DNA from 2 places in the Paenibacillus sp. OSY-SE genome. Region 2 is predicted to be linked to the other one. Evidence: riboswitches for the same ligand, from Rfam matches in the RefSeq annotation. Region 2 holds a riboswitch; the other holds the start of a gene.
The links. A riboswitch is a leader RNA that binds a small molecule or an ion and turns the genes downstream of it on or off. The one in region 2 is predicted to bind cobalamin.

Region 1 (4,282 bases), on a different contig from region 2:
GGCGCCATCTTTTAAAGTAAACAGTTTGTACGTTCGTTGCGCTCTACCACTCTTTTTGAACAAAGGAGCGAAGTAACTCAACAAAGAGTTTTTGCTGGACAACAGGAAGCGGTATGACGTATTGTTCGTCTGCCATGCAGGCGAGATTTTTTGTTTCAAAGGTGGTGAGATCTATGTTATATAATAAAAAAGTCCTGAAGCATATTGAACATCAGCTTAGAAAATGGGATGAAAGTAATACCAATTCATAAAGATAGAGGATTATTTACATAAAAATTGGTAGATCTTATTCGCAGTATGTCCACATGACACAAGCTGATCATTCAACAATGTGCAAAGATCGAGGTGCCGGACTGAGGCTTAGCCATCAGCCAGCGGCTGCGCCATCTCATGGGCAGGGATACAGAGGTCGTAATCGAACCGGGGGCAAGCAGGTATGGATGGCACGCCTGCCTGCTGCAATGGCATGAAAAAAGGGAGATGTGCATGAATGAATAGTGGCATGAGGCAGAAAAGTACACAAGTGCTGGAGGAGAAAGCGGTGCTGGCCGCATTGGAGCAGTCGCTCGCCATGATCGAGTTTAACATCCAGGGTGAAGTTCTTTGGGCGAACAATCTATTTGCTCAGACGATGGGGTATACGGCGTCAGAACTTGTCGGCAAGCACCATCGGATGTTTTGCACGCAACAGTTTGTCGGCAGTTCGGAGTATGATACGTTTTGGGAGAATTTGCGGAACGGTATAAAATTTCAACAGAAAATCGCCCGGGTAGCGAAAAATGGGGACCTGGTGTGGCTTGAAGCAACGTATATGCCGGTTCTGGATGATACCGGCCACACAGTGGCTGTCTTGAAGGTGGCGACCGACATCACGCCAAGGGAAAACGCCGCCTCCCGAATGAAGGACGAGCTGCGGCTGATGGCGGAAGAGTTGCTGAAGCGGACGGAAGAAGGCGTGGAGCGCAACCAGCAGGTTGCGGCAGCCATTCAGCGCGCGGTGACTGACAGTGAAGAAAACTTAACCCTCCTGCGGCAATTGGAAGATGAATACAAGTCCATCAAAGGAATTGTTCAGATGATCCAGGATTTTGCCTCACAAACCCACCTGCTGGGCCTGAACGCGGCGATTGAGGCGGCCCATGCCGGGGAGCATGGCCTAGGGTTTCAGGTGGTTGCCGCCGAGGTACGGAAGCTGGCGGAGCATGTCCAAGAGGCGGCCAAGGAAGTCCAAGCCGCCATCGAGGGAATCGCCGATAAGGTAGGACATGTCGGCGGGGGGACGAAGAACTCCCGGGACGCAATCGTCGAATGTCAGCATCAAATTAAGCAAGCCACTGAGGAGTTTGCCAACATCGGCAAAGCAGCGGGTAATCTGGATGCGCAGGCGAAAACATTGAGTTTAATGATGTAACGAGGGTTGGACATTCATATCACAAAGAAATCAAAAAGAGCGTTTTAGCCCGTCAGCAGGCTTGAAACGCTCTTTTTGTTGTCCGGCAAATCGACGTGCAATGAGTTCCGTCACAGGCGGCGCTATATCAATCAAGCTATGATTCATCATAGAGATTCACGCAATTCAATTACAGAAAATTCAACCTGATAAAAATTGAATAGAAAACTGAGCGGAGATCAGGGAAAGAGGTGCGATTCCTCTACAGGCCCTAGCTACTGTGAAGCGGACGAAATCCCATTGATGTCACTGGAACCATTGCCGGGAAGGCGGGAAAGTAGAATGATGCCAAGTCAGGAGACCTCCTCTGTTCAGCCTTGCAGCAACTTCTAAGGGAACAGTTGTCTATAGCAGAGAACCCAGGCACAAGTGTGTTCATTTCATAACATACTTGGATACTGCTTTTTCTTCGTATGGACACGAGACCTTTAGGTTTCGTGTTTTTTTGTTCCCTTTTTAGAGGTTGTAAGTTAACTCGGGACAGGAGAGGGAAAGATGGATTACATCAAAAATCCCAAGCGGATTGAAGAAAAAAGCTTTGAAATTATACAGGAAATCATTACGGAAACAAGACCTGAATATGCGTTCCGCAATCGTGAAGAGGAGCTGGTCATGAAACGGGCGATTCATACGACGGCGGATTTTGATTATTTGGATAATCTCGTGTTCACGCATGATGCCTTGACGAAAATACGCGAAACGATCCGGCAGGGCGGCATCATTTTTACCGATACGAATATGGCCCTGAGCGGCATGAATAAAAAGCTGCTGGAGCAATACGGCTGCCGCTACCGCTGCTACGTCAATGAGCCGCAAACGGCGGAAGTTGCCCAACAGCAAGGCATCACTCGCTCCATGGCCGGGATTCAGCTTGCTGCCAGAGAGGCAGGGCGGAAATTGTTTGTCATCGGCAATGCGCCTACCGCCGTCTATCAAATTTTAGAGATGGAGGCTGCCGGCGAATTGGATGTAGAAGCCGTCGTCGGTGTGCCGGTTGGATTTGTCGGAGCGGCCGAATCGAAAGAAGCGCTCTATGAAAGTGACATTCCGGCGGTCGTTGCCCGCGGGCGGAAGGGCGGAAGCAATCTGGCGGCGGCCATCATGAACGCCGTGCTGTACGCGATGTAAGAAGAGGTGGCCCGATGGCAGACTACGTGTATTATGAGGGAAAAAAATTGCGCAAAGGCTATACGACAGGCACTTGCGCGGCTGCGGCGGCCAAAGCGGCTGCGGCCATGATCATCAAGCAGGAGAAAATAGCCGAAGTTAAGATAATCACGCCGAACGGAACATGCTTGCAGCTTCCGGTGGACAAGCAGCAATTCGATCGGCATACGGCAACGGCCGCCGTTCAAAAAGACGGCGGCGATGATATCGATGCGACGCATGGAATGTGGATTTTTGCGCAGGTCACCTTGAATGCGAACGGGGACATCAGAATCGACGGCGGGCAAGGCGTCGGGCGCGTGACGCAAAAGGGCATTGCGGTCCCGGTCGGGGAAGCGGCCATCAATCCGGTGCCGCGCCGAATGATTACTGCGGCCGTGCGGGAAGAGATCGGCCCCGATCGAGGGGCGGATATCATCATTTTCGCGCCGGAAGGCGAAGAGCGCGCGGAGCGCACCATGAACAGCCGCCTGGGGATTATCGGCGGGATTTCCATTTTGGGAACGACCGGAATCGTAACTCCGATGTCCGAGGAGGGGTGGAAGCAGTCGCTGTCCATCGAACTCGAAATGAAAAAAGCGCAGGGTTTCCGGAAAGTGATTCTGGTTCCCGGGAATTACGGGGAGCGCTTCGTGGAAGAGCAGCTTGGCATTGACGGCAAATATGTGGTCTCCATGAGCAATTTCGTCGGCTACATGCTCAAAGAAACACAGCGCCTCGCGTTTGAACACGTGCTGATGGTAGGCCATTTAGGCAAATTAATTAAAGTGTCCGCCGGTATTTTCACAACGCACAGCAAAGATGCCGATGCACGGGCAGAAATTTTGGTGGCGAATCTGGCGCTTGCCGGCGCGCCTCTTCCCTTGCTCCAGCGAATTGCGGCCTGCACCACGACGGAAGCCGCCGGAGAAATTATGGTCGCGGAAGGGTATAGCGAGGTTTTGCAGACCATTACGAACAAAGTGAAGCAACGGGCAGAAGAGTTTTTGAAATACAGCAAACCGATTGTGGATATCGACGTCATCACGTTTTCAACCGAACGGGGAATGCTGGCTTCCACTTGCGACATCTCAACCATCAGGGAGGCATGGCGATGATTCATATTGTCGGAATTGGCCCGGGAAGCCCGGAGCTGATGACAGGTGCGGGCGCTTTACTCATTCAGAAGGCAGATGTGATTGTCGGCTCGAAGCGGCAGCTGGGCGAAATCCCGCAGGGCAACCCGGCCGAACGCAAGCTTCTGCCCACGCAGCTCTCGGAGCTGGAAGCATTTTTGCTGGAAAGGATCGGTCAGGACATCGTGCTGCTCGCTTCCGGAGACCCGTTAATATATGGCATCGGAAATTGGGCGTTGCAGAAGTTCCCGCCGGAACAGCTTCAGATTGTTCCCGGGATCAGCTCAATCCAATATTTGTGCAGCCGCTGCGGCATTGCCATGAACGACCTGTACATGACGAGCAGTCACGGAAAACAGCCTGATTTCGACTTTCTGCTCGCGCACCCGAAAGTGGCGATGGTCACGGACAGTAAGCTTGGACCGGCGGAAATCGCCCAGGAAATTCTGCGGCGGAAGCTCCACAAAACGCTCGTTATCGGAGAAAATCTCAGCTATCCCGATGAACGGCTGCACCGATTGAAGCCGGAGCAAGTTGCGGCTCGATATGA
Region 2 (4,282 bases):
TATGGCACAGGAGGGCGCATGGGTCGTCATAACAGGACGATCGGCAGAGAAGCTGGAGGCGGCAAAAGGCGAAATAGAAACATTCGCAGGACAGGTGCTTACCGTACAAATGGATGTGCGTCAGCCGGCAGATGTACAGCGTATGGTGGACGAAGCAGTGGCTGCCTTCGGACGAATCGACGCGCTCATTAACAATGCAGCAGGCAATTTTCTATGTCCAGCAGAGGATTTGTCAATCAATGGCTGGAATGCGGTCATCAACATTGTGTTGAACGGGACGTTCTATTGCAGCCAAGCGGTCGGAAAGTATTGGATTGCCGAGGGCATTCCGGGCAGCATTGTCAACATGGTGGCCACATATGCGTGGGATGCCGGACCGGGGGTTATTCACTCGGCTAGCGCCAAAGCGGGTGTGCTCGCCATGACGCGCACGCTTGCGGTGGAATGGGGACGCCGCTATGGCATCCGAGTCAACGCCATCGCACCTGGCTTAATCGAGCGCACCGGTGGCGCAGATAAGCTCGTTCCATCCGAGGAAGCCGGACGGCGCATGCTTGACAGCGTACCGCTAGGACGCTTGGGCACACCGGAAGAGATTGCGGGGCTTGCCGCTTTTCTGCTCTCGCCGGATGCAGCGTATATGAACGGCGCGTGCTTGACGTTGGATGGAGGGCAATCGCTGCACCAAACGTTTATATAACTGGCTAATACCGGTTATTACAAAAAGATGCTTACGGATACAAATGGCCATCTTCAGGGGCGCTATATTCCCGGCATTTAATCCCCACCAGGTCAATATGATTTCAATGGCAGACCTGATTAGGTGTGGGTCATGCAGCAGGCCGAGGCCAGAGGAGTTCATAAGCTAATTGCAAGCAGTTGAAGCCCGCCTGCATGGATGAAGACCAACAATTCCACAACCAATGGCGGGTATCTCAAATCCGAAAATTATGGTGATTTTGCTCTTCTCATGTCCAAGTTTATCAAGGAATACAACCAGCAGTTCGGTATCGACCTTTACGGTGTATCCTTAGCCAACGAACCCAATTCGATGACTTTCCTGTCTTGGGATTCCAGTGAATGGAATTCTACGAACATCCAGGTGTTCCTGAAAGACTATCTGAAGCAGGCAATGGTGAATCAAGGGGTGCAGGGCAGGGACCTTCTATTCCTTCGAACAGTGGGAAATTTCGGGCTATAATAGCGCCCAAGAGCGTAGTAACCTATGTCGGACAAAATGGTTCTGCAGATGATCCTCCGAATCAAACGTTGACTGATGATCTGGATGACTGGTCCAAGACTAGCTCCCATACAAGCGGATTGGCATTGGATTCATCCAATCGTTTTTATTTCAATGGAGATACGTCACGGGTAAAGCGTACCGATGGCACAACACAAAGCTTTGTTTATAATCTTCAGAATATAATCAATTTTAGTGCGACCGTATACCATTTCAGTGTCTGGGATGGCGGGGCATTCTACACCTCTTCCGACAATCAGAACTGGACGAAAGTCGTTCATGTGAGCACACCGGGCGTTTATACGGGAAGTCAATGGTACAAAAAAATGTATTCTCCCCAAACCTTACTGCCAGCGGGCACAAATTATGTGAAGGTCGAGTTGTCAGGTGCCGATTCTTGGGAGAAGCAGGTATCCAAGATGGTGATCAACTATATGCCATAACATAAAGAAGTTGTATTTTCGCGACCGATTATTATTATTTCGGTGTCAGATTGATATAGCAACCTGGAAAATCGAATAGACTTTCATGCTGCTGAAGCAGGGCGATTATGCGACGACGTCCTGCTTTTTTTCGTGCGAAAGAGAAAGAAATTGAATGGCCCAATTGAATTTCGTCAGCTTGTTTTTTATGTCAAATATCTTGCTTCTTCGCAGAAAAATGTGTATGCTACGATAAGAGCCTATATTTAGTGTCTGTTTAAGAGAGTACATACTAAATATGGATTATTTAACTGAATATCATAGAGTAAATAAGGTGTCGAGTTCGACTTAATAGGGAATCCGGTGCAATTCCGGAGCTGTCCCCGCAACTGTAAGTGTGGACGAGATGGGCATTGCCACTGTATTATGGATCTCTGAGAGTCGCTGATATGGGAAGGGCCCACAGTAGGATGACACACAAGTCAGGAGACCTGCCTATTTACTTGGTTTCGCATCTTCGGGGGATGAGAAGTGGAAACGACACGCTGCAGAGTGCTTGGTGAAGCAACAAGCGCTGTACTTTTTTGTTGTCGTTTTAAGCTCATCTACCAGATTAGGTGGGCTTTTTCTATGGAAAAAATCACAGAATCATGTTTGCAATGCTTCTAGCAATGGAGGGTCACTGATGCGTATCGTGTTTGACTCAAAGACCGGAAACGTGAAGCGCTTCGTCAATAAGCTTGATCTGGAGTGTATTCAAGTCGCAGACGGGCTGACTGTCGAAGAACCATTCGTCTTAATTACATATTCGACTGGATTCGGACAAGCGCCTCAATCGACTTTGAAATTTTTGGAGAATAATGGCGACATGCTGCAAGGGGTGGTCTCCAGTGGTAATATGAATTGGGGCGAACTTTATGGAAGGGCAGCGGACCGTATTTCCGAAATGTACTCAGTTCCCGTATTAATGAAATTCGAACTGAGCGGTACCAATAAAGATGTGGAGCGTTTTAAACAGGAGGTAAACGAAATTGTCGATGCAACTATCAAATTGGATTCAGCTTAACAATGAAATTATGGTGTTAAAAGATGGAAAGTATCAGTTTGAAAAAGACCGTGAGGCGGCTAGAAGTTATTTTGTCGATTATGTGAATCAAAACACGGTCTTCTTTCACGATTTGAGAGAGAAAATCGATTATCTCATTGAGCATGACTACTACGAACAGGAGCTGTTCGATAAATATAGTTTTGCTGAAGTCAAGAAGTTGTACGAGATGGTGTATCAGAAGAAGTTCAGATTTCCTTCGTTTATGAGCGCTTTTAAGTTCTACAACAACTACGCTATGAAGACGAATGACGGAACGAAGTTTTTAGAGCGGTACGAAGATCGCATTGCGGTCGTCTCCCTCTTCTTGGGCAATGGTGACATGAAGAAGGCGATGGAATACGCGGAGCTCTTCATTTCGCAGGAATACCAGCCAGCAACGCCGACCTTCCTGAATGCAGGGAAGAAGCGGCGCGGTGAATTGGTAAGCTGCTTCTTGCTGGAGATCGACGATTCGATGAACTCGATCGGATTCGCCATTAATTCTGCCTTGCAATTAAGTAAAATTGGCGGCGGCGTAAGCTTGAGCTTGAGCAAAATCCGCGCAGCTGACGAACAGATCAAAGGCTTGGACGGCAAAGCGAGCGGTGTGCTGCCGGTAATGAAATTGTTTGAAGATTGCTTCTCCTATGCGAATCAATTGGGTCAACGCGATGGCAGCGGGGTCGTTTACTTAAACATTTTCCATGCCGACATTCATGAGTTTTTGGATACGAAAAAGATTAACAGCGATGAGAAAATTCGTATCAAAACGCTGTCGCTTGGCGTCGTAGCTCCTAATAAATTTTTCGAATTGGTAGAGAAAGATAAAGATATGTATCTCTTCTACCCGCATACGGTATATAAAGAGTACGGCATGCATATGGACGATATGGATATCACAGCCATGTATGATGAGCTCGTCAACAACCCGAATGTCCGCAAAAAACGAGTTGTTGCCCGAGACCTTATCATTAAAATTGCACAAATCCAGATGGAATCCGGTTACCCATACCTGATGTTTGTCGATAACGCCAATGAATATCATGCGCTGAAAGAAATTGGGCGTGTTAAATTTTCCAACCTGTGCAGTGAGATTGCGCAGTTAAGTGAAGTATCCTCGATCAATGATTACGGTGAAGAGGATGTAATCAATCGCGATATTTCTTGTAACCTGGGCTCACTTAACATCGTTAACGTGATGCAGAACAAGCGGATGAAAGAGACGGTTCATCGTTCGATGGATGCGCTAACCGAAGTGAGCGACCGCAGCGACATTTCGATTGTCCCTTCAGTAGCGAAGGCGAACCGCGAACTGCATTCCGTTGGGCTCGGGGCAATGAACCTGCACGGCTTTCTCGCATTGAACAAAATTGCATATGAATCCAAGGAAGCTATCGATTTTGTGCGCACCTTCTTCATGATGCTCAACTTCTACTCGCTGGAGCGCTCGATGCTGATTGCAAAGGAGCGGGGCGAGACGTTCAAAGATTTCGAAAAGAGTGAATATGCGAACGGAGCTTATTTCGAGCGCTA

Region 1: another riboswitch for cobalamin. It lies ahead of A372_RS0104715 (cobalt-precorrin-8 methylmutase); the one in region 2 lies ahead of nrdI (class Ib ribonucleoside-diphosphate reductase assembly flavoprotein NrdI).

The regions. Positions count from the first base shown of each region.
Region 1 covers NZ_ALKF01000148.1:31,140-35,421, reverse strand. The annotation lists gene A372_RS0104720 (methyl-accepting chemotaxis protein) at 491-1,411, shown strand; cobalamin riboswitch at 1,600-1,771, shown strand; gene A372_RS0104715 (cobalt-precorrin-8 methylmutase) at 1,946-2,578, shown strand; gene cbiD (cobalt-precorrin-5B (C(1))-methyltransferase CbiD) at 2,593-3,714, shown strand; gene A372_RS0104705 (cobalt-precorrin-7 (C(5))-methyltransferase) at 3,711-4,282, shown strand, end outside.
Region 2 covers NZ_ALKF01000200.1:91,472-95,753, forward strand. The annotation lists gene fadH (2,4-dienoyl-CoA reductase) at 1-700, shown strand, start outside; gene A372_RS38035 (hypothetical protein) at 1,081-1,683, shown strand; cobalamin riboswitch at 1,977-2,175, shown strand; gene nrdI (class Ib ribonucleoside-diphosphate reductase assembly flavoprotein NrdI) at 2,348-2,728, shown strand; gene nrdE (class 1b ribonucleoside-diphosphate reductase subunit alpha) at 2,700-4,282, shown strand, end outside.